Cytobacillus sp. IB215665: one gene and its partner. The protein of the gene in region 2 interacts with the protein of the main gene of each other region in a pairwise test. Links are inferred from orthologs where the notes say so. Each region holds a gene or a part of one and is shown on either strand. Other genes may lie near its edges. The genes, in order: zapA and ftsZ.

Region 1 (13,189 bases), on a different replicon or contig from region 2:
TCTAAACCTCCTCCAAGCGCAGCTCCATGAATTGCTGCAATAACAGGTTTTGAAAATAACTCAATTCTTTCAAATAATTGTTGACCAGTTTCTGATAGGACCGAGAACTCTTCACTGCTCTCTACAGTCGTAAATTCCTTTATATCAGCTCCTGCGGAAAAGAAGCGCCCCTCACCTTGTAATAAAATGACCCTCACATCATCATCTTTTTCAAAGTCATCTAATCTTTTTGAAAGCTCTTTCAAAACTAAAGATGACACAGCATTCGCTGGAGGATGATCCAAAGAAACTGTTGCGACATAGTTTGCTATATGACATTTTGTATATTCCATACTTTCACCCCTTCTTTCTGAAAGGCTCTTTTCACAACTTTTATTGTTAATATTTTAATACTACAACATCAAAGCGAGGTTTTATGCAATTGGTGAAATTTTCATTTCAAGGAAATGATCATAAAACCATAGAAGTACACTTATGTGTGAAGACAAGCCATTTGCAGTGTCAAAACTGGCATAGAACGTCCAGTTTTGACCATTTGTTTAATTAACTAATCTCAGTTGACCCACATCCGCTAACTACTAAATGGTGCAGAGGATATGCTAATGTCACTAGATCATACTTTTGATCATTCATTACCCACGATGTTACTGTTTCATCAATCGTTCCAAATATCATCTGTCTTGCTAGGCGTATGTCTAAATTTTTGCGAAATTCACCTCTATCGATTCCTGCAAGTATTATATGGTCCAATACTTTTAAATAGCCTTTTAACACATCGTTTATTTTTACACGTATCTCTTTATTAGATTGACGTAATTCCAACTGAGTAACGATCGCTAAATGATGATCATCTGATAATAATTTGAAGTGTTTTTCAATCAACAGTAATAACTTCTCTTTAGCTGATTCCATTCCTGCAATTTCTTCACTAATTTTTTCTATAAAACTCCCCATTTTCTCTTGAAATAAAGATATCAATATATCTTCTTTGTTTTTAAAATATAAATATATAGTTCCATCTGCAACCCCAGCTTGTTTTGCAATTTTTGAAACTTGAGCTTGATGATAGCCATTCTCTGCAATTACGATTACAGCTGCATCAATGATTTTCTTGTATTTCGGTTTGTTACGCTTCACTATAACTCGTCCCTTCAAAAGGATGTTCAAAAAGAATGGTAAAAATGATGCTTTTGGACGTTACAGCAGTCCATGCCAATACAGCAAGTTTCACGCCCTGCTCTTCTAACCTTCTTATCCTCCTTTTGAACACTCACCTCATTAAATGAATGAATCATCATTCATATTTTAATAATAAAACAGGACTGTTTTTCTTGTCAAGTATATAGTGACTAAATAGACCCTTTCACCGTATGCTCATGTGAAAGGGTACTAAATATTATTGTATATTACAGAATAGCTATCCTTTTTCTTACCCCGTAAAGAAAAGCATATATATGATGCCTATTAATACAAAGATTCCACATAATACAAGTAGAACTTTTGCTAAAGTTTCCATTCTAACTAATCTCTCCTAACCTATCCCTGCTCCAATCACATAGGATAATCCTACTGAAATAATCATTGAAATAAAACCGACAGCCCTATTATCGCTCTCAATTTCTTCATCAATTTTAAACATTGGTGTTAAAAACTCGTAAATAAAGTAGCCACTGAGGAGTAATATAAAACCAAAAAGTCCCCAGCCCATCATCGTTAATAAAGAATCATGATGACCGATGGAAAATCGAAAAATATTTGCTAAACCGAAAATCTTACCTCCGGTAGCCATGGCAACAGCAATGTTTCCTTTCTTTATTTGTTCCCAATTTTTATACTTTGTTACAATCTCAAAAATCGCTAAAAATATAATAATTGAAAGCACAACAACACTGTAATATGCTGCTGTTTGCACAAGTTCATTTTCCCAAAATGAGCTCATTTTCGCTCCCCCTATTTCAATTCTACAATAGAAATTCCTGAACCACCTTCACTCGCCTCACCATAACGAACTTTTTTAACAGCTCTGTGATTTTTTAAAAGGTCCTGAACTCCTTTTCTTAGAGCGCCAGTTCCTTTTCCATGTATGATAGAAACTCGTGGGTATCCAGCAAGTATTGCATCGTCAAGATACTTCTCTACACGAAGTATCGCATTTTCAAATCTTTCACCTCGTAAATCTAATTCAAGGCTGACATGGTACTCTTTTCCTTTGATTGCTACAAGAGGCTTCGTTTCTATCGGTTTTGGACGACTAGCATATTGAAGATCTGATTCTTTCACTTTCATTTTCATAATTCCTAGTTGCACTAGCCACTCTTTCGATGAAGCCTTTTCTAGTAAATGCCCTTTTTGATCAAGGCTAATTACTTTCACTTCGTCACCAGGTTGGAGGCTTTGTTCATTCTTTTTGCGAATGATATTATTCTTACTTTTATTAAGCTTTGGAGCGGCAGCTTCAAGTCGTTTCTTTGCATCAATAAGCTCGTGCTCTTTCACCTGTGCATATTGTTCCTTTTGAATTTTACGTAAATTCCCAATAATCGATTCTGCTTCTTGTTTTGCAATATTAACAGTTTCGCGAGCTTTTTGTTCTGCTTGTTCGAATATCACATCTTTTTGACTAGCAAGCTCAGTCATTTGATCTTCAAGCTTCTTATGAAGATCCTTTGCTTCTTTCCTAAGTCGCTCAGCTTCCTCTAGCTTCTCTTCCGCATGCTTTTTACTATCTTCCAAGGAAGCAATCATATTCTCCACAGTATTACTTTCAGTACTAATTTGCTTTTTAGCTCGATATATGACCTGTTCGTCTAAGCCTAAACGTCTTGATATGTCAAAAGCATTACTTCTCCCAGGAACTCCAATAAGCAAACGATATGTAGGACTCAACGTCTCTACATCAAATTCCACACTAGCATTAATTACTCCATCTCTATTATATCCATATGCTTTAAGCTCTGGATAGTGTGTCGTAGCTACCACCCTTGCTCCTTTTTGGTAGACTTCGTCCAATATAGAAATAGCTAATGCCGCACCTTCCTGTGGATCTGTTCCCGCTCCTAACTCATCAAACAGCACAAGACTTTCACTATTAAACTGCTGTAAAATGTCTACAATATTTACCATATGTGATGAAAAAGTACTTAAACTTTGTTCTATAGATTGTTCATCACCTATATCTGCATAAATCGAGGAGAAAACAGACATTTCAGAACCATCTTCAGCAGGGATTTGCAGCCCAGACTGTGCCATTAACGTACATAAACCAATCGTTTTTAGCGCAACTGTTTTCCCCCCAGTATTTGGTCCAGTTATTAAGATAGTAGAATAATCTTTTCCTAGCTCTATATCGTTAGGTACCACTTCATCAGGATCAATTAATGGATGCTTTGCTTTAACCAATCTAATATAACGATCATTGTTCATCACTGGCTTTGATGCTTTGATACTGCGAGCATATTTGGCCTTTGTAAACATAAAGTCAATTTCAGCTAGTATGTCAATATTATGTAGTAACCCATCAGCTTCTTCTGCTACATTTACCGTTAATTCATGTAGTATTTTCTCAATTTCTTGCTTCTCTTTTATTTTTGCCTCATGTAAAAGGTTATTTAGTTCAACGACAACTTGCGGCTCAATAAACAATGTTGCACCAGATGAAGATTGATCATGAACGATACCACCGTAAGAACTCCGATATTCTTGTTTTACTGGGATAACAAAGCGATCATTTCTAATTGTAATAATAACATCTGATAGCTTTTTTTGGGCTGAGCTCGACCTAATAATACTTTCTAATTTTTCACGAATGCGGGCTTCACTCGTTCTTAATTGCTGTCTTATTGTTCGCAGCTTAGAACTAGCATGATCATAAATCTCTCCATAATCATTTATACATTGCTTAATTGAGTCTTCCAATTCTTTAAATGGAATTAGTTCAGAACTTAACTCGTGAAAATATGGGATGTCATGATCATCTTCAATCATATCACTCGTAAATTTTTGAATTTGCCTTCCCGCATATATTGTATTTGCAATATCCAATAGCTCTTCAGGATGTAACGTACTGTTGATCTTTGCTCTTTTCACGTTTGATCGAATATCAAAAATCCCCCCTAAAGGAACATTGCCTTTTAATCGAAGTATTTTGACAGCCTCATCTGTTTGCTCTTGTAATTTAACTACTTCTTCAAATATTGTAGCTGGCATTAACGTATCTACCTTTGCTTTCCCTAATGAAGAAGCAACATGAGTAACCAATATATCTTTTATTTTGTTAAATTCTAATGTTTTTAAAACTCGTTCTAGCATGATGTTTTCCTCCTTATGCTTGGAGAGGTCAAATATATGTTAGTATTATTTCTCATGTCGATGTAAAAAAGCCCGAACACTTTCTACGTCCCATGTATTAATCACATTTGCGCTTTTTACCCAACCCTTCATTGCAGTTGATACACCGATCGACATATCCTCAAGCATTTCAATATTATGAGCATCCGTATTTATGACAATCTTCAATCCTGCCTGTTGCGCTTTTCGAAGGTGATCTGATGAAAGGTCTAAACGGTTTGGGTTTGCATTTAACTCTAACGCGGTATTAGTCTCCTTTGCGAGTTCAATTAGCATATCAACATCTACATCATACCCCATACGCCTCCCAATCAACCTGCCTGTAGGGTGAGCAATTATATCAACATGATGATTACGTAATGCTGTTGTTAACCTCTCCATTATGATCTCTTTTGGTTGAGAGAAACTAGAGTGAATGGATGCAATAACAATATCCATATCCTTCATGACCGAATCATCATAATCTAATGTACCATCTGGTAATATGTCCATTTCTACACCAGCGAATATGACAAAATCATCATATTTTTTATTTAACCTTCTAATTTCCTCTCTTTGAGCCTTTAAGCGTTCAACTGTTAAGCCATTAGCTACTCGTAAGAACTGTGAATGATCCGTAATGGCCATATACTTATATCCCTTATCCCTACACACTTCAGCCATCTCTTCTATTGAATACGCACCATCGCTCCATGTCGAATGCATATGTAGATCACCTTGAATATCTTCTAAGGAAATTAAGTCTTTTGAATGAAAGGATGTAGTTACTTCACTACCATCTTCACGAAGTTCAGGTGGAATATAATTCAAGTCAAAATAAGAATAAAAATCTTCTTCTGAAGAAAAAGTCGTCGTTTCTCCTGTATTTATATTCTCGACACCATACTCACTTATTTTTTCACCTCGTTCTTTTGCTAATTGACGCATACGAACATTGTGGTCTTTAGAACCAGTGAAATGGTGTAGTGTCGTAGCAAATTCAAGAGGTGAAACCAAGCGAAAATCGACAGAAACTTCATAATCATATTGTAATTGAACTGAAACCTTTGTGTCTCCATTTGAAATGATAGTTGTCATATGTTTAAGCTCTATAAGTTGTTTTCTAACTATATCACGGTCATTTGTAGCAATAATAAAGTCTAAATCTTTGATTGTTTCTTTCATTCTTCTTAAACTGCCAGCTCTTGAATATTGTATCACGCCATCCATAGATGCTAATGCCTGTTCAATTTCATTAGCTATCGGCAGCATAAATGCAATAGGCAACCTTTCGGGCCGAGAGCCCATATCTTCAATAGCAGCAAGGATTTTTTCCTCTGTTTTTTTCCCGAATCCGGCTAATGCTTGTACCTTATTTGCAATACAAGCCTCCTTTAATGAAGCAGCGTCAACAACTGCTAATTCTTTATAGAGCTTTGCAATTTTTTTGCCGCCTACCCCAGGTAATTTCAATAATGGAATAAGACCCGTTGGTACTTCTTTTTTCAATTCTGTTAATAAAGAGGACTCTCCACTTTCAATAAACTCCGAAATGACCGTAGATGTACCTTTACCTATTCCTGGTATATCAGTAAAGGTATTAATTGAAGAAAGGCTTCGATCATCGTTTTCTAACGCTGATGCTGCTTTACGAAATGCTGATATTTTAAAAGGATTTTCTCCTTTTAGTTCCATATATATTGCAATTGATTCAAGTAGCTTAATAATTTCTTTTTTATTCATCTCCAACGATACCACTCCTTTGATTCTGTCTTAATATAAGAAAAGTGTCATGGCTATTATTACTTTATCTTTTTAAAAGGCTCTTTTCATAAACTTTGTTGCTATAGCTCTTAACTAGAAGGTTTTTACTCAAAAGTCATTGTTTTATAGCAGAATAGATGCCACGAAATCTAGTCGTATTCTTGTATATTTTATGTATACAAAAAACATCATACTCGAAAACAGCCTTTTAGAAATAATGACGTAAATTGCTCCAGACTAGACAATAAGAGGGTGTATACAAAATTGAACATACCATAAGAGCGTATATCGTGAAAAGCCTTACTTTTCTATAAAAATAATACAGTTTTTTTCAAAAAATGTACAACTACGAAATAGAAATAGCTCTTGTCGTAAAATTTGTTTCTTATGACAAATTAAAGCGGCTATCAGTTGACATCATTTTCAAACTAGAAAAGGTGCCACGAACGTTAGATGTCTAAGAGTTTATAACTTAGTGCGAAAACAAAAAGAGGGTAATTCACACCAAAAACAACTGGTCGATGAACTATCCTCTAAAAACGGATTTCACTCCAAATTTATCCCGCAACATACTCAAACCAAAGATCTTTAATCATTGATGAAAAAATTGGGGTGTGTTTTATCATCATATTAGCCACAAATGAATCTTGTATAGGCATTTGAATAAAGTCTATTGGTAACAATGCTACAATATAAAGCACAACAAATAAGATGATGTAAACTTCTAAGAAACCTAGAATAGCTCCTGCCCATCCATTGATTTGTTTTAAGATTGGTAAATTAGCAACAAAGTCAAGCATCGATCCAATAATCTGCATAATGATCTTGACCATTATAAATATGATAACAAAAGCGATTGCTCTATAATATGCATCCTCTAGGTTCATATTTTCAAATAAAGAATTTAATGCACTCCCTTCACCAATTGTTGGATATGGAATCCAAAGAATTAATTTGGGTGCTAGTGTGTCATAATAGATTGATGCTAAAACAAATGCAACAATTAACCCAAAGAAGTGAATAATTTGAAGTACGAATCCTCTCTTTAAGCCTATTAAAAATCCTGCAATAAGAATAATTATTAAAATAAGATCAAGCATTTAAAATTCAATCCTTTTCTTTGTTTACTTGTTGTTCTAGTTTTTCACATTTTTCGGTCAGCTTTACGTAATCATGAACTACGTTAACAGCGGTTAACACCGCTAATTTATGAACGTCTAAATAAGGGTTTTTCCTACCTATTTCTCTCATTTTTTCATCTACTATTGAAGCTACTTTTAGCACATGACTAGTATTCTCTGATCCTACAATTGAATATTGCTGACCATATATATCAACAGTTGTTCTCGTTTTAGATTTCTCTGACAACTTGTTGTCCCCCATTTCATCAAAATCCTAATCTTTATCATACCATGAATAAAGTAGTTGTGGAAAGAATTCCATAATAGAAATGAATACAGAGTATAATGAAGGTATAATGGGGGTATAAAGATCATGGGGTACTATATTTATATAAATCTCTGAATTTGCCTCTTGAGTATTATGATTGATGATATTAGCTGTTTTTGATAACTTTCATCCTCATTGTATTTTCGTATTCTATGACATATACGAATACAATAACCGTAACACCTTTGTGCTTGAAGCACTATACCTATCATATATAATCTAGCTATTCAATTTTAGCATCAAAAGTAAAAATTTTAGGACAAGAGCATTACTTCATAAAATGAATCTGTGAAGGGGTTGTTTATAGTTGGCTAATTCTGTTATTACAGTTGATATAGCTACCATCAATAAAATGAAAAAACACTATGAAAATATTAGTGGTGGTGCTTTACCACCAGGAGCTATTTTTATAGCTAAAGGACCAACTTTTACTATAACTGCATATCGTTCAGGAAAAGTATTATTTCAAGGTAAAGAAGGAAGTCAGGAAGCACAGCTTTGGGAGTCACAACAAAACAGCCCTTCAACTTCCAATAACAATATTAACAAGAAGTCCACACAAGGAGCTACGAAAACAAAGTATTCTCCGCCAGATAATATTTCAACTCTTTCAATTATCGGCTCTGATGAAGTAGGGACTGGCGACTATTTCGGACCTATTGCTGTAGTCGCTACCTTCGTTGAAACAAAACACATTCCGTTATTGAAGGAATTAGGAGTTAAAGATTCAAAAGGCTTAACAGATGAAAAGATTTGTTCAATTGCAAAAAACATCATATCAATCATTCCATATAGTTTACTTATTTTACATAATGAAAAATATAATGACTTACAAGCTAGTGGTATGACCCAAGGAAAAATGAAAGCTATTCTACATAACCGAGCTATTCAACACGTATTAAAGAAAATTGATCCAGCAAAGCATGACGGGATATTAATTGATCAATTCGCTGAACCGCCGACTTATTATAAACATTTACAAAAAGAGAAAACAATCGTTAAAGACCATGTTTTTTTCAGTACGAAAGCTGAAGGTATCCATATGGCTGTGGCTGCTGCGTCAATAATTGCACGTTACGCATTTTTGAAAGAAATGACTAAATTGAGTAAAGAATGTGGGATGGAGCTACCTAAAGGAGCTGGCCCTCAAGTTGACAAAGCAGCTGCGAAACTAATTTCAAAGTTAGGTATTCAAAAGCTAAAACAATATACTAAATACCATTTCGCAAATACGGAGAAAGCGAAGAAATTAGTCTAAAGATAAACGGTGATAGGATAACCATTATATAATGCTATTGCACAAACACCATAGCTCCTTCTTCTCTTATGTATGTACAAAATTATGCACTAACTAGAAGAAGAGCATGCATATAAAAAAGTGTCTCGTATTGATCCGAGACACTTTGTCATATACATGACTTCCTTTGAAGTTCATTATGTTGTATGAACCATATGTCCAGTGAAGCATGATACTCTATTAATTGGAATACTTCCATTCGCACTCTGTTGGCTATCATAATCTATTGTAACGCATATTGTATCTAAGCTTTGCAATTGAATTAACGTATCTGTAGTACAACATCCTGGTCCCTCAATTGATTGACATGATATGTTAGTTGAGCTATTTAGTACTAAATTAATAGTAGTTTGGGCATCACCATCCGAAGTCTCAATTTGTATAGATGTACTAAAATGATAAACACCATCCGACGGTGCAGTAAATATAGAAGTACTAGTATCATAATTGTTTCCACCAAATTCAAAATCTTCAATTGGGAATGTTACTTTTAAAGCGGTTGAAGGATCTGGAATATCCTGACCATCAGTTTCTGCTCTAAAACTAAGCATTGGTACAGGGCCAGGTGGACCAGTAGCCCCTTGTGCTCCTTGAACACCGTCTAATCCAGGTGGACCAGTAGCCCCTTGTGCTCCTTGAACACCGTCTAATCCAGGTGGACCAGTAGCCCCTTGTGCTCCTTGAACACCGTCTAATCCAGGTGGACCAGTAGCCCCTTGTGCTCCTTGAACACCGTCTAATCCAGGTGGACCAGTAGCCCCTTGTGCTCCTTGTAGTCCTTGCGTTCCTTGTAGCCCTCTTAATCCAGGTGGACCTGCTGGTCCTTGTGGGCCGGATGGTGGTTTTGGGACCACTTTACACTTACAATTTTCACTTTCCATTCTCTCACCTCTCATCTCGCATTGTTGTAATTATATATATGAAAAATCCTTATATGTGTTTGGATTCATATACAGTTTTTTACAAAAAAAGGTGTCTCGATATAACTCGAGACACCTTTTGTTAATGTTTATTAACACGTTTAGTATGATAGTTCAAAACTAACCTCTTAATTTTGCATCGAACTGATTTTCGACAGCCTTTAAAACATTTTCATGGACAGCTGTTACCTCTTCATCAGTAAGCGTACGTTCTGGATCTAAATAGCGTAAAGAGAAGGCTACTGATTTTTTGCCTTGCTCCATATGCTCACCTTCGTATAAATCAAAGATCGAAACATTCTTTAACAGATCTCCACCCGCTTCTATAATTGTTTTCTTTAAATCACCAACTGCTACTTCACTATTGACAACGAGTGCTATATCTCTAGTAATTGAAGGGAAGCGCGGAATGAGATTATATTTAAGTTCCGAAACTTCAGCTTGAAGTAGCTTTTCTAATGACAATTCAAATACGTAAGTCTCTTGTAAATCAAGTTCATTTTGGGTGATTGGATGAAGTTGACCAATGATACCTAATACGTCTCCATCAAATAAGATTTGTGCAGTTCGTCCTGGATGAAGAAGATCTTGTTTTATTTGTTTGTATTGAATGCGCTCCTCCAAACCTAAGTGGCTAAATAAGCCATCTAAAACACCTTTTGCGACATAGAAATCTACTGCTTTCTTCTCACCTTGCCATAAGTGGGATGACCAAAGGCCAGTCAATGCTCCAGCAACATGTTCCTTTTCATTTGGCAGTGCATCTTTATCAGATGATACAAATACCGATGCTGTTTCATAAATTCCAATATCTTCAATTTGTCGAGCACTATTATGTTTTACTACATCAAGTAAATGAGGTATTAAACTTAAACGTAGCATGCTACGCTCTTCACTCATCGGCATGGCTAAACGCACTGGCTCTGCCTCTTCTAATGCAAACTGTTTCACTTTTTCCTCACTCGTTAATGAGTAATTCACTACTTGATATAAGCCTGCTCCTTCAAGATAACGACGTACTTTACGACGTTTCGCTTGATAAGGAGTCAATATACCTGGTCTAGCTTCACCGATAGGGAGAGTCGATTTGACATTATCATAACCGTATAATCTCCCTACTTCTTCAACTAAATCTTCTGGAATTGAAATATCGTTTCTTCTTGTTGGAACAGTGACAACAAAAACATCATTATCTACAGTATATGAGAACTGGAGATTATGAAAAATGCTAGCAACTTCTTCATTCGAAATTGACGTCCCGAGTAAACGATTGATTTGTTGAACAGACACCGACACGACAACAGGTTGTAGTTGTAGTGTATCACTGATGGCCTCACCACTAGCGATTTCTCCTCCAGCATATTCCATCATTAAATATGCTGCTCGATTTGCCGCTTCTTGCGTTCGTTTCGGATCTATACCTTTTTCAAAACGCGCACTTGAATCGCTCCTTAATCCATGGCTTTTAGAACTACTTCGTACGACACCACTGTTAAAGTAAGCAGCTTCCAATAAAATCGTTGTAGTATCTTCACGGACCTCAGAATCAGCTCCACCCATAACCCCAGCAAGCGCTACAGGCTCATTTCCATTTGTAATGACAAGGTCATCTTCTGTTAATGAGCGTTTTACATCATCTAGCGTAGTAAGCTCCTCTCCAGGTTTAGCACGACGCACAAGTACCTCTTTTGATCCAAAACGGTCATAATCAAACGCATGTAATGGTTGACCGTATTCAAGTAGGACATAATTCGTAATATCAACTACATTATTGATCGGTCTAATACCCGCTGCCATGAGGCGAGTTTGTAACCACAAAGGTGATGGACCTACTTTGACATTTTTTATTACCTTAGCAATATATAGTGGATTAGCGTCATGATCTTCAATATTCACTGAAACTAAATCTGAAGCCATGTCATTGCTTTCCTGTAGTTGAAAACGAGGAAGTTCAACCTCTTTCCCCAACATTGCACCTACTTCATACGCCACACCTAACATATTTAAACAATCAGATCGATTCGCTGTTAACTCCAACTCCAACACATGATCATCTAAGTTAAGCTGTTCGAGTGCGTCACTACCAACTTCAACATCGTTAGGAAAAACAAAGATACCTGTTGCATAATCTTTTTGAATGACCTTCGCTTCAATTCCTAGCTCTTGAAGTGAACAAATCATCCCATGGGATTCCTCGCCTCTTAACTTCGCTTTTTTAATTTTGAAGTTTCCAGGTAATACCGCACCTACTTTTGCAACGGCTACCTTTTGTCCTGCAGCGACATTTGCCGCACCACAAATAATTTGAACAGGTTCACTATCACCGATATCAACGCTACATACGCTTAGTTTATCAGCATTTGGATGCTGCTCCTTTGACAACACATGACCAACAACAACATTTTTTATGCCCTTATTTAAAGATTCTACTACTTCTACTTCAATACCAGTACGATTAAATTTTTCTGCAAGTTCTTCAGGAGTTACAGCCAATGCATCGACATATTGCTGTAACCATTTATATGAGACTAACATGTTTATCCCTCCTCATTAAGCTCGGTTAAATTGTTTTAAGAAACGAAGATCATTTGTATATAAGTGACGTATGTCATCAATTCCGTATTTCAACATCGCTATTCGATCTGGACCCATTCCAAAGGCAAAGCCTGAATATTTTTTCGAGTCAAAACCCGCCATTTCAAGCACGTTTGGATGCACCATCCCTGACCCTAGTACTTCAATCCAGCCTGTACCTTTACAAATGTTACAACCTTTACCACTACATTTCATACATGAAATATCAACTTCAACCGATGGTTCTGTAAACGGGAAAAAGCTAGGACGAAGACGAATTTCCCTTTCATCACCAAACATTTTCTTTGCGAATACTTCTAACGTACCTTTTAAATCGCTTAAGCTAATATTTTCATCAACTACAAGTCCTTCTATTTGCATAAATTGATGCGAGTGTGTTGCATCGTCGGTATCTCGTCGATACACTCTCCCTGGACAAATGATTTTCACAGGCCCTTTACCTTGATGTTTTTCCATCGTTCTTACTTGCACTGGTGAAGTATGTGTCCGAAGTAAAATATCGTTTAATATAAAGAAGGAATCCTGCATATCACGGGCAGGGTGTCCTTTAGGTAGATTTAATGCTTCAAAATTATAGTAATCTTGCTCAACCTCTGGCCCCTCTGCTATCGTATAACCCATACCAAGGAACAAATCTTCAATTTCTTCAATAACGACCGTTAAAGGATGTGGATTCCCAGCAGCAATCGGCCTACCTGGCAGCGTGACATCAATTGTTTCGGATGCTAATTGCTCTTCGACTGCTTGTTTTTCTAGTTTCGTTTTCTTTTCTTCTAATGCAGTTTGAATAGCTTCTCTTACCTCGTTCGCTAAAGCCCCCATTTTAGGTCTTTCCTCA
Region 2 (9,565 bases):
TGCTGGCATAGGTGTGATAGCGATGTTTTTCCTCATGAGTATTGACTATTGGACATGGCGTTCTTGGGCAAAGGTCATTTTAATTTTCTGCTTTTTGCTACTTATAGTCGTATTAATTCCTGGCATTGGCGTTGAAAGAAATGGGTCACAAAGCTGGATTGGAGTTGGTGCATTTTCAATTCAACCTTCTGAATTCACTAAATTAGCAATGATTGCGTTTCTAGCAAAATTTCTTTCCGAAAATCAGAAGGATATTACTTCTTTCAAAAGAGGCCTTTTACCATCACTGACCTTAGTTTTTAGTGCCTTTGCTTTAATTATGCTTCAGCCTGATTTAGGAACAGGGACTGTTATGTTAGGGACTTGTATCGTTATCATTTATGTAGCTGGAGCTCGGATTAGTCATTTCGTTTGGCTTGGCATGTTAGGAATTGCAGGTTTTGCTGGACTGATTATATCAGCACCTTATCGCATGAATAGAATTACTTCTTTTATTGATCCATGGCAGGACCCACAAGGTACGGGTTTCCAAATCATCCAGTCACTATATGCAATAGGTCCAGGGGGGTTATTTGGCTTAGGCTTAGGACAAAGTCGCCAAAAATTCTTTTATCTGCCTGAACCACAGACGGATTTTATTTTCGCTATTATATCTGAAGAGCTTGGTTTTATTGGAGCGTCATTTGTCATATTGCTTTTCAGTCTCTTATTGTGGCGTGGTATTAGAATAGCGCTTGGTGCACCTGACTTATTTGGTAGCTTCCTTGCGATAGGAATTATCTCCATGATAGCTATACAAGTTATTATTAATATTGGTGTTGTAACTGGTCTAATGCCAGTTACTGGGATTACATTGCCGTTTTTAAGCTACGGTGGCTCTTCATTAACTTTAATGCTAATGGCTATCGGTGTATTACTTAATGTGAGTAAGCATTCAAGGTATTAGTGTATACGTTCGAAGAGTAGCCGTTTAACAATAAATTTTTTTCAAGAGACCCTGTTAATATAACGGGGTTTCTCGTATTTTATTATAGGCTCTTTTCACTTACGTTTGAAACAGATGCTAAAATATGATTTTTATAGTCTTTAGAGAAGAAAAGATGCCACGAGCTTTAGTTAAATTTGTACTTAACTCATTCGAAAACAGCCTTATTATAAAATAGTGTAATAGGGGTCGTTATGTTTCATAAATTAACGAAAACTTGTTGTTTCAGATGGTGTTACGAAAATGTATAATAAAGTATAATAGGCTTTTTATAACAAACTTTGTTGCAGCTGTAATTAAATAAAAGAGCAAGCTGAGTTTGATGTGAGTATCACCTTTTAGAGAAAGGCTCTTTTTGTATTTGTTGCTATTGTTATCAAATTAGTACTATAAAAAATGAATTTATACCGTTAGTCATCGTTGTATAGAAGAAAAGATGCCACGAATTCTAGTTGTGTACGTGTTTATTTCTTAATACGAAAAACAACAATTAATGAGAAAACAGCCAAGAGAAGGGACTAATTGTATTGATCTATATACGAAATTCTATAATATATCCAAATAACATAATCATATCAATCTAGTTTATAAGCTCGTAGTATTATTCAATATAGATATAACCAGTACAGAAGGAGGTTGCCAAGATGGAAAAAATAGCTGCGGAGTTGCTTCATGAAAATGTCGGAAAAGTTCGGTTAAATGAACCGCTTGCTAATCATACAACAATAAAAATTGGGGGCCCAGTAGACTTATTTGTCGAGCCAAAAGACATACCAGCTTTATACAAAACGATGGAAATAGTAAATAAATATGGAGTAACATGGCGAGCAATTGGGCGAGGATCAAATTTATTGGTGTCAGATTTGGGAATCGAAGGAGTAGTAATTAAGCTTGGAGAAGGCCTTGATCATTTGGATATAGATGGTACAAACGTTACTGTTGGAGCGGGTTATTCTATTATAAAACTAGCTACCATCATAAGCAAAAAGGGTCTTTCAGGTTTAGAGTTTGCAGGAGGTATACCAGGTTCAATTGGTGGTGCAGTTTATATGAATGCTGGTGCACACGGATCTGATATTTCGAAAATACTTAAAAGAGCGCGCATACTGTTTGAAGACGGTACGATTGAATGGTTATCATGTGAAGAGTTGGAATTTTCATATCGAACCTCTATTTTGCAAAGCAGGCGCCCGGGAATTTGTGTGGAAGCCCAGTTCACTTTTGAGTCAGGTGACCGTGAACTTATTGTCGCTGAGATGCAAAAAAACAAAGATTACCGACGTGATACGCAACCATTTCATTTCCCTAACTGTGGAAGTGTTTTTAGAAACCCCCTACCAAATTATGCAGGACAACTAATAGAAGTTGCTGGATTAAAAGGGTATGCAATGGGTGGTGCACAAATCTCTGAACAGCATGCTAACTTTATCGTTAACACTGGTAAGGCAAAAGCAGAGGATGTATTGAATTTAATACAACATGTTAAACGAACAATATACGATCTTTACGATATTGAAATGAAGACAGAGGTTGAAATAATAGGAAAAAAGTAGCATGTTTTTTCTCTGATTTCAAGTATATATTGTGATATAATAATTAACAATACAAACTATTGAAAATGTTAAACGGCATATATAACCTATGCCGTTTTGTTTCTCTTTTTCAACCCTGTTGGTAATAACGGTGTGAAAATTTCTCCAAACATATAGCTGTCTTTCGCTTCAATCGTTGTTTTTGGCATAAGAAATTAGCACGCCTACAACTAGAGTTTAATTAGCCTTTTCTTCTTTAATGATGCAATTGTATAAAACCACTATTTACTGTTTTTACATAGTAACATGAGTAATAACATGAAATGAGCTTTAAATATAGATCGGGGTGACTTTTTTTGGGGAAAGAAAAAGTTGTTGTACTTGAAGATCGGGTTCCCAAACTAAAACAGCAACGAAAACAAAAAGTAAATAGAAGGCTTATTTATTATATTCTATTTTTTTTTCTTATGATCATTACAATAGTGTATTTTCAGTCCCCCTTAAGTAAAGTTTCTTCAATATCGGTAAGTGGGAATCACCATGTTTCAACTGAAGAAATCATTGATTTGAGTGGAGTTTCGACCAAAAATAGCTTTTGGAGCGTCAATGAAAACAGCATAACACAGTCCATTTCTGCACATGAAGAAATAGCAGAAGTATCTGTTCAAAAGCAATTCCCAAACAAAGTACTTATATTAGTCACAGAGACAAGGCGGATCGGTTACATGTTAAACGAAAGTCGCTTTTATCCGATTCTAGAAAATGGTAAATCCCTTACTGATGAAAAACAATCCGTTTCATCCCCAGATGCTCCTGTATTTGTAAATTGGTCGAGCAGTGATGATGTTGACATGATGATAGAAGAATTAGTTCAGTTATCTGATGAAGTGAGCAATTCAATTTCAGAAATTCATCATACACCAACACCTTCAGACCCATTGCATATTACCCTTTATATGAATGACGGATTTGAGGTAAGTGGCACAATAACAAATTTCTCTAGAAAAATGGCTTTTTATCCGTCAATTGTAAATCACCTTGATCCTTCAGTGAAGGGGATTATTGACATTGAAGTTGGGAGTTTCTTTTCACCTTACAACCAGCATAAGGAGGAGCAGGAGAGTGAAAATCAGGGGTAAACATGTCATTTTATCCTTTGTTTCTTTAGTTATCGGTTTTCTTATCGCATTTTCTTATCATGTTACCACAAGTAACGATGGGACTCCTCGTATAACGGACAAGCAGTGGGAGAGAGATTTTCGATATCGAGAACAATTGATAGCACTAGAGGAAAAAAACCGAGAATTGTTTAATACAATTAAAGAAAAGCAAGATGAAGTAAGAGAATACGAAGAGGAATTAGCTAAACAGGAAGGCATTTATTTTAATTTAGTTGAAGATGTAGAAAAGTATAGAATGTTTGTTGGAGAAATCGATGTGCAAGGTGAAGGTATTGAAGTTACTTTGTCGGATGCAGAATACGTACCTGATGAAGAGAACGTGAATAATTACATAGTTCATGAAGGGCATGTATTTAAAGTAATAAATGAATTACTCATATCAGGTGCTTCAGCAATTGCGATCAACGGACAAAGAATTTCTCGAAATTCGTACATATTATGTAATGGACCTGTTATTGAAGTTGATGGTAATCAACATGCTGAACCATTTGTCATTACAGCTATTGGAGAAGCAAACACGCTTTATGAATCTCTTTATATTATTGGTGGTATTTACGATCAATTAGTGAGTGATAATATTTTTGTAAATATAGACAAAAAAGAAAACATCATGTTTGAACCCCTTTTAGGGGTAAGTACACAATAGTTGGATTATTAGGCTATTTTTTATCCTTTGTAGTTCATTATATAAAATGATACCAAAACAAGGCAGGCAACAACGATGCGAAAACAGGCAATTATTAAGGTCAGGTGATTTTCATTGGGCAGCAAAAAAGTTATCTCAATAACAATAATCACAGTAATTATTGGATTTATGATTGCAGTTCAATTTCAAAGTATTAACAAGCCTGTTGTCCGTGATACGAGAGATACTTGGGAAATTCGTGAGGATATTAAGAAAGAACAAGAGCTTACATTTCAGTTACATCAAGAAATTTCAAATTATAACGATAAATTGGAGAAATATAAAACAGAACGACAAGATGATGCGGTACTTAAGGAAACGTTAGACGAGCTAAAATTAAAGGCTGGTTTAACTGATGTAAGTGGACCAGGTGTTATCTTAACTGTGAAGCCGTTTTTCGCTGATATCATGCCAGGTGAACGTGTTCATACAGTTTCGCCAGAACTACTGAAAAGGTTAATTAATGAATTAAATCAATATAACGCAGTAGATATTTCTATAGCTGAACAACGGGTAATAAATACTACAGTGATTAGAGACATAAACGGCATCACAAAAATAGATGGATATCCTCTTAATAGATTTCCATTTGAAATTAAAGTAATTGCTAAGAATGAAGAAGGAGCAGAAAAATTATATAACAGATTACAGGTCTCTAGCATGATTGATGCTTTCGTTTATGATAATTTACAAGTTGTGATCTCCGATCCAATAGCATCGATTGAAGTACCGGCTTTTTCAGAAATACCTCGTATCAAAAATATGAAGCCTGTAAATGCCGAAGAGGAGGAGAAATAGTATGTGGCTTCCACTTATCGGCTTAATTCTTGGAATAATATTAGGTTTGCTAACAGATATACGCATACCAGATGAATATTCTAATTATTTATCAATTGCTATACTTGCAGCATTAGATACGCTCTTTGGAGGAATCCGGGCACATTTACAAAATGTATACGATGAGAAAGTCTTTGTGTCTGGCTTTATCTTTAATATACTTTTAGCTACAAGTTTGGCTTTTCTAGGTGTTCATCTTGGTGTAGACTTGTATTTAGCAGCAGTATTTGCATTTGGGGTAAGATTGTTTCAAAATATTGCAGTGATTAGACGAACTTTATTGTCTAAATGGAAGATTACTCACAAAAAAACTGAAAAAAATTAATTTTTATTAAAGGGAATAGATAGGATTTGTTGAATATTTTCCATATAAGAATGTGTTCAATAGGGAGGATAAAAAGGACTGAGAAGAACAAGCCGGTGAAGCATTGAAGGCTAGAGTAAAACTCAAGTACATGAAAGGTGTTTTTGTTGCCTTGTATCAAGTAGTCTTTATTACCTTTGCTTCATTTGTAGACGACATAAAAGATATACGTAAGGATACAGAAAAGCCCACTATGGTGTCTACCACGTCAATTACATACGTGCACAGAACTGCTTGTTCAAGTTCAATTTTCCCAGACCTTTAAACTTTCTTTGAAGATTGATTTGTAAAGTTTGATGTACCATTTATTGAATCGATTAATAAAGGACATATGCTCAGCATGAACAGTTATTATTTATGATTGAAAAAGGAGGTGCCAAAGAATGAACAGCAATGAAGTTTTTGTTAGTCTTGACATCGGTACATCCAATGTTAAAGTGATCATAGGTGAAATGGCAAATGATACTTTAAATATTATTGGGGTAGGTAATGTTAATTCACATGGATTAAGAAAAGGTTCAATTGTTGATATAGACGAAACCGTTCATTCTATTAAAAAGGCAATAGAACAAGCCGAAAGAATGGTTGGTATTCCCATCCAAAGCGTTGTTGTGGGTGTGTCTGCTAATAGTGTGCAACTCCAAGATGCACATGGTGTTGTAGCTGTATCGAGTGAAAATAGGGAAATTAATGACCAAGATGTAGCTAGAGTCATAGAGGCAGCGCAAGTTGTATCAATCCCCCCAGAGAGAGAAATTATAGATGTGATTCCAAAACAATTTATCGTCGATGGGCTTGATGAAATTAACGACCCGAGAGGAATGTTAGGAGTCCGCCTTGAAATGGAAGGAACCATTATTACTGGATCAAAAACGATATTACATAATTTACTTAGGTGTGTAGAGCGTGCAGGTTTAGAAATAACGGCTATTTGTTTACAACCACTCGCTGCGGGTTCGATCTCTTTATCTCGGGATGAAATGGAGTTTGGTGTAGCTCTAGTTGATATCGGTGGCGGTTCTACAACTATAGCGTTTTTTGAAAATGGACATTTAAAGGCTACAACGGTTTTACCGATAGGAGGGGATCATATAACAAAAGATCTTTCTATTGGTTTAAGAGCCTCTACTGAAGACGCTGAAAAGATAAAAACAAAGTATGGACATGCTTTTTATGATACAGCCTCAGAAGAAGAAACATTTAATGTTCCGATTATTGGTAGCGATAAAGAAGAACAATATAATCAACTAATAATCTCAGACATTATTGAAGCTAGATTTGAAGAAATGTTTGACATGATTAAAAATGAAGTAAGACAATTAGGAATTCGTGAATTGCCTGGAGGTTATGTACTTACTGGTGGTGCTGTTAATATTTCAGGATCTTTGGAATTAGCACAACAAATTTTAGCAAATAACGTGAGGGTAGCAATTCCTGATTACATTGGTGTAAGAGAACCTCAATATACTACTGGAGTAGGATTAATTCAATTTGCATATAGAAATGCCAAGCTTCAAGGCAAAAGTATTGTTGAGGAAAATGGCCCTATAGATCTATCAGAAAAAAGAGTAGCAAAAAAACCTCAACAATTAAAGCAAAAATCTAAGCAAAAAAATGAAGAAAATCTGAGTGAAAAAGTCAAGAAATTTTTCGGGTTATTTTGGGAATAACAAGATGAAAACTTCTTAGTAAATCGATAAATTAGGAGGATTTGTGATGTTAGATTTTGAAACAAATCTTGATCAATTAGCGACAATAAAAGTAATCGGTGTCGGTGGTGGAGGAAATAACGCCGTAAATCGAATGATTGAGCATGGAGTACAAGGTGTAGAATTTATAGCTGTAAATACTGATGCACAAGCGCTAAATCTTTCAAAAGCAGAGATTAAAATGCAAATCGGGGCAAAGTTAACTCGAGGTCTTGGAGCTGGTGCTAATCCTGAAGTAGGAAAAAAAGCAGCTGAAGAAAGTAAAGAACAGCTAGAAGAAGTGTTAAACGGAGCAGATATGGTTTTTGTTACAGCAGGAATGGGTGGAGGTACAGGGACTGGTGCAGCACCTGTAATAGCCCAAATTGCGAAAGATTTAGGTGCATTGACTGTAGGAGTTGTAACACGTCCTTTTACATTTGAGGGTAGAAAGAGATCTACTCAAGCTGGTGGCGGTATTGCAGCAATGAAAGATTCTGTAGATACTTTGATTGTTATCCCGAATGATAGATTATTAGAAATCGTTGATAAAAATACACCAATGTTAGAAGCATTCCGTGAGGCTGACAATGTATTACGTCAAGGTGTACAAGGTATTTCAGATTTGATCGCAACGCCAGGTTTAATAAACCTTGATTTTGCTGATGTTAAGACAATAATGTCAAACAGAGGCTCAGCATTAATGGGTATCGGTATTGCAACAGGTGAAAACCGTGCTGCGGAAGCTGCAAAAAAGGCTATTTCAAGTCCATTACTTGAAATTCCTATTGACGGTGCTCAAGGAGTCCTAATGAATATAACTGGTGGCATGAACTTAAGCTTGTACGAAGTACAAGAAGCGGCCGATATTGTAGCTTCTGCATCAGATCAAGAAGTGAATATGATTTTTGGCTCAGTAATCAATGAGAGCTTAAAAGACGAAATAGTAGTAACGGTGATTGCGACAGGATTTAACGAAACTGAAATTCCTCAAGGTAGACAAATTCGTCAATCAGTAGGTGCGAATACGCAAAAAGCAACTGCAGCAACTAGCCGTGAAAAGGAAAGTGAAAGTGTATCGAACTTTAATCCTCAGCAGACTGAGGATACATTAGACATCCCTACATTTTTACGTAATCGAAACCGCAGACGTTAATAATTTCATATTAAAAACTTCTAAGAGAGAGCATGGATCGTATTTATTGATTCGTGCTTTTTTATATTAGACTATTTTCACTTGAATTGTTGTTATTAGCACAAGATGTAAACGAGTTTACTATCGTGCAATGTATTTTTTCTTATTTATAATGGTAATGATAGTGTGAAAAATCTAAATAGATGTGCTATTTAAATAGGATTGCAACAAAGTTTAAGAAAATTACCTCATATAAAAAAGTGATTGCTGCTGGATTCATAGTTGTTTGACAATATAAGCTTAAATCCAACAAAAAATTCCTCATTAATTCCTACAAAGATTGACAGACATCACAACACATTATATATATACTAGTTTCAAATAAATATACTAACAAAGGAGCTACAAGGAAGGGGAACTTGAGTGTCTATTTATATTGACATTATATGGTTTCTTAATTTGTTATTTGATGGATCATTACTGCTGTTAACTGCAGTAATTCTAAAGAGAAGAATTAAGTTTTGGAGACTTGTGGTTGGCTCGTTAATAGGCTCATCTCTCGTTCTATTAATAGTTTCTCCACTAGCTTCCATCGTATCCAATCCATTAATCAAATTTTTATTTTCACTGATTATCATTTGGGCTGCTTTTGGATACAAGCGTTTTTCTTATTTTATCAAGAACCTTTGCACTTTTTATTTCGCAACGTTTGTAGTCGGAGGTGGTATTATTGCTTTCCATTATTTATTACAAAAAGAAGTTAACATAAATAATGGTATCTTTCTTACGACGTCAACTGGATACGGTGATCCAGTTAGTTGGTTATTTGTAATAATTGCGTTTCCATCTCTATGGTATTTTTCAAGGTCGCAGATAGATGGAATTAAAAGTAATAAGATGAAATACGAGGAAATTATTGATGTTACTATAGTTATTACCAATATCAAAATAACCATTAAGGGATTGATTGATAGTGGTAATCAGCTATACGATCCAATTTCTCGGTCACCAGTAATGATTATCGATAGTACATGTTTAGTTGAACATGTGCCTGCAGGAATTATTGAACTATCAAAAAACGTTGATATGTTAATGAATGAGATGACTGTTGATGATCCTCAATGGGAAAAACGACTTCGACTAATTCCATATAGAGGT

The links.
Region 1: the proteins of ftsZ (region 2) and zapA interact in binary tests that used the Bacillus subtilis proteins (3 or more experiments, as listed by UniProt). The link is inferred for Cytobacillus sp. IB215665 from one-to-one orthologs.

The regions. Positions count from the first base shown.
Region 1 is NZ_JAXBME010000002.1:54,854-68,042, reverse strand. Bases 5,829-8,619 are described here. They hold zapA (cell division protein ZapA), read right to left. Parts: upstream 7,459-8,619; coding sequence 7,198-7,458; downstream 5,829-7,197. Other genes in these bases: rnhC (ribonuclease HIII), read left to right, coding at 7,847-8,619; SLH52_RS02330 (CvpA family protein), read right to left, coding at 6,648-7,190; polX (DNA polymerase/3'-5' exonuclease PolX), read right to left, coding at 5,829-6,069. In the rest of the region: SLH52_RS02355 (enoyl-CoA hydratase), read right to left, coding at 1-332; SLH52_RS02350 (TetR/AcrR family transcriptional regulator), read right to left, coding at 544-1,137; SLH52_RS02345 (DUF350 domain-containing protein), read right to left, coding at 1,532-1,939; SLH52_RS02340 (endonuclease MutS2), read right to left, coding at 1,951-4,308; more of polX, read right to left, coding at 4,354-5,828; more of rnhC, read left to right, coding at 8,620-8,797; SLH52_RS02315 (C1q-like domain-containing protein), read right to left, coding at 8,974-9,717; pheT (phenylalanine--tRNA ligase subunit beta), read right to left, coding at 9,877-12,291; pheS (phenylalanine--tRNA ligase subunit alpha), read right to left, coding at 12,307-13,189. UniProt on the Bacillus subtilis protein: Activator of cell division through the inhibition of FtsZ GTPase activity, therefore promoting FtsZ assembly into bundles of protofilaments necessary for the formation of the division Z ring.
Region 2 is NZ_JAXBME010000004.1:204,715-214,279, forward strand. Bases 6,572-9,364 are described here. They hold ftsZ (cell division protein FtsZ), read left to right. Parts: upstream 6,572-7,300; coding sequence 7,301-8,428; downstream 8,429-9,364. Other genes in these bases: ftsA (cell division protein FtsA), read left to right, coding at 6,572-7,254; spoIIGA (sigma-E processing peptidase SpoIIGA), read left to right, coding at 8,831-9,364. Outside these bases: spoVE (stage V sporulation protein E), read left to right, coding at 1-946; murB (UDP-N-acetylmuramate dehydrogenase), read left to right, coding at 1,630-2,538; SLH52_RS07310 (cell division protein FtsQ/DivIB), read left to right, coding at 2,874-3,656; SLH52_RS07315 (DUF881 domain-containing protein), read left to right, coding at 3,640-4,344; SLH52_RS07320 (DUF881 domain-containing protein), read left to right, coding at 4,459-5,181; SLH52_RS07325 (small basic family protein), read left to right, coding at 5,183-5,545; more of ftsA, read left to right, coding at 5,968-6,571; more of spoIIGA, read left to right, coding at 9,365-9,565. UniProt on the Bacillus subtilis protein: Essential cell division protein that forms a contractile ring structure (Z ring) at the future cell division site. The regulation of the ring assembly controls the timing and the location of cell division.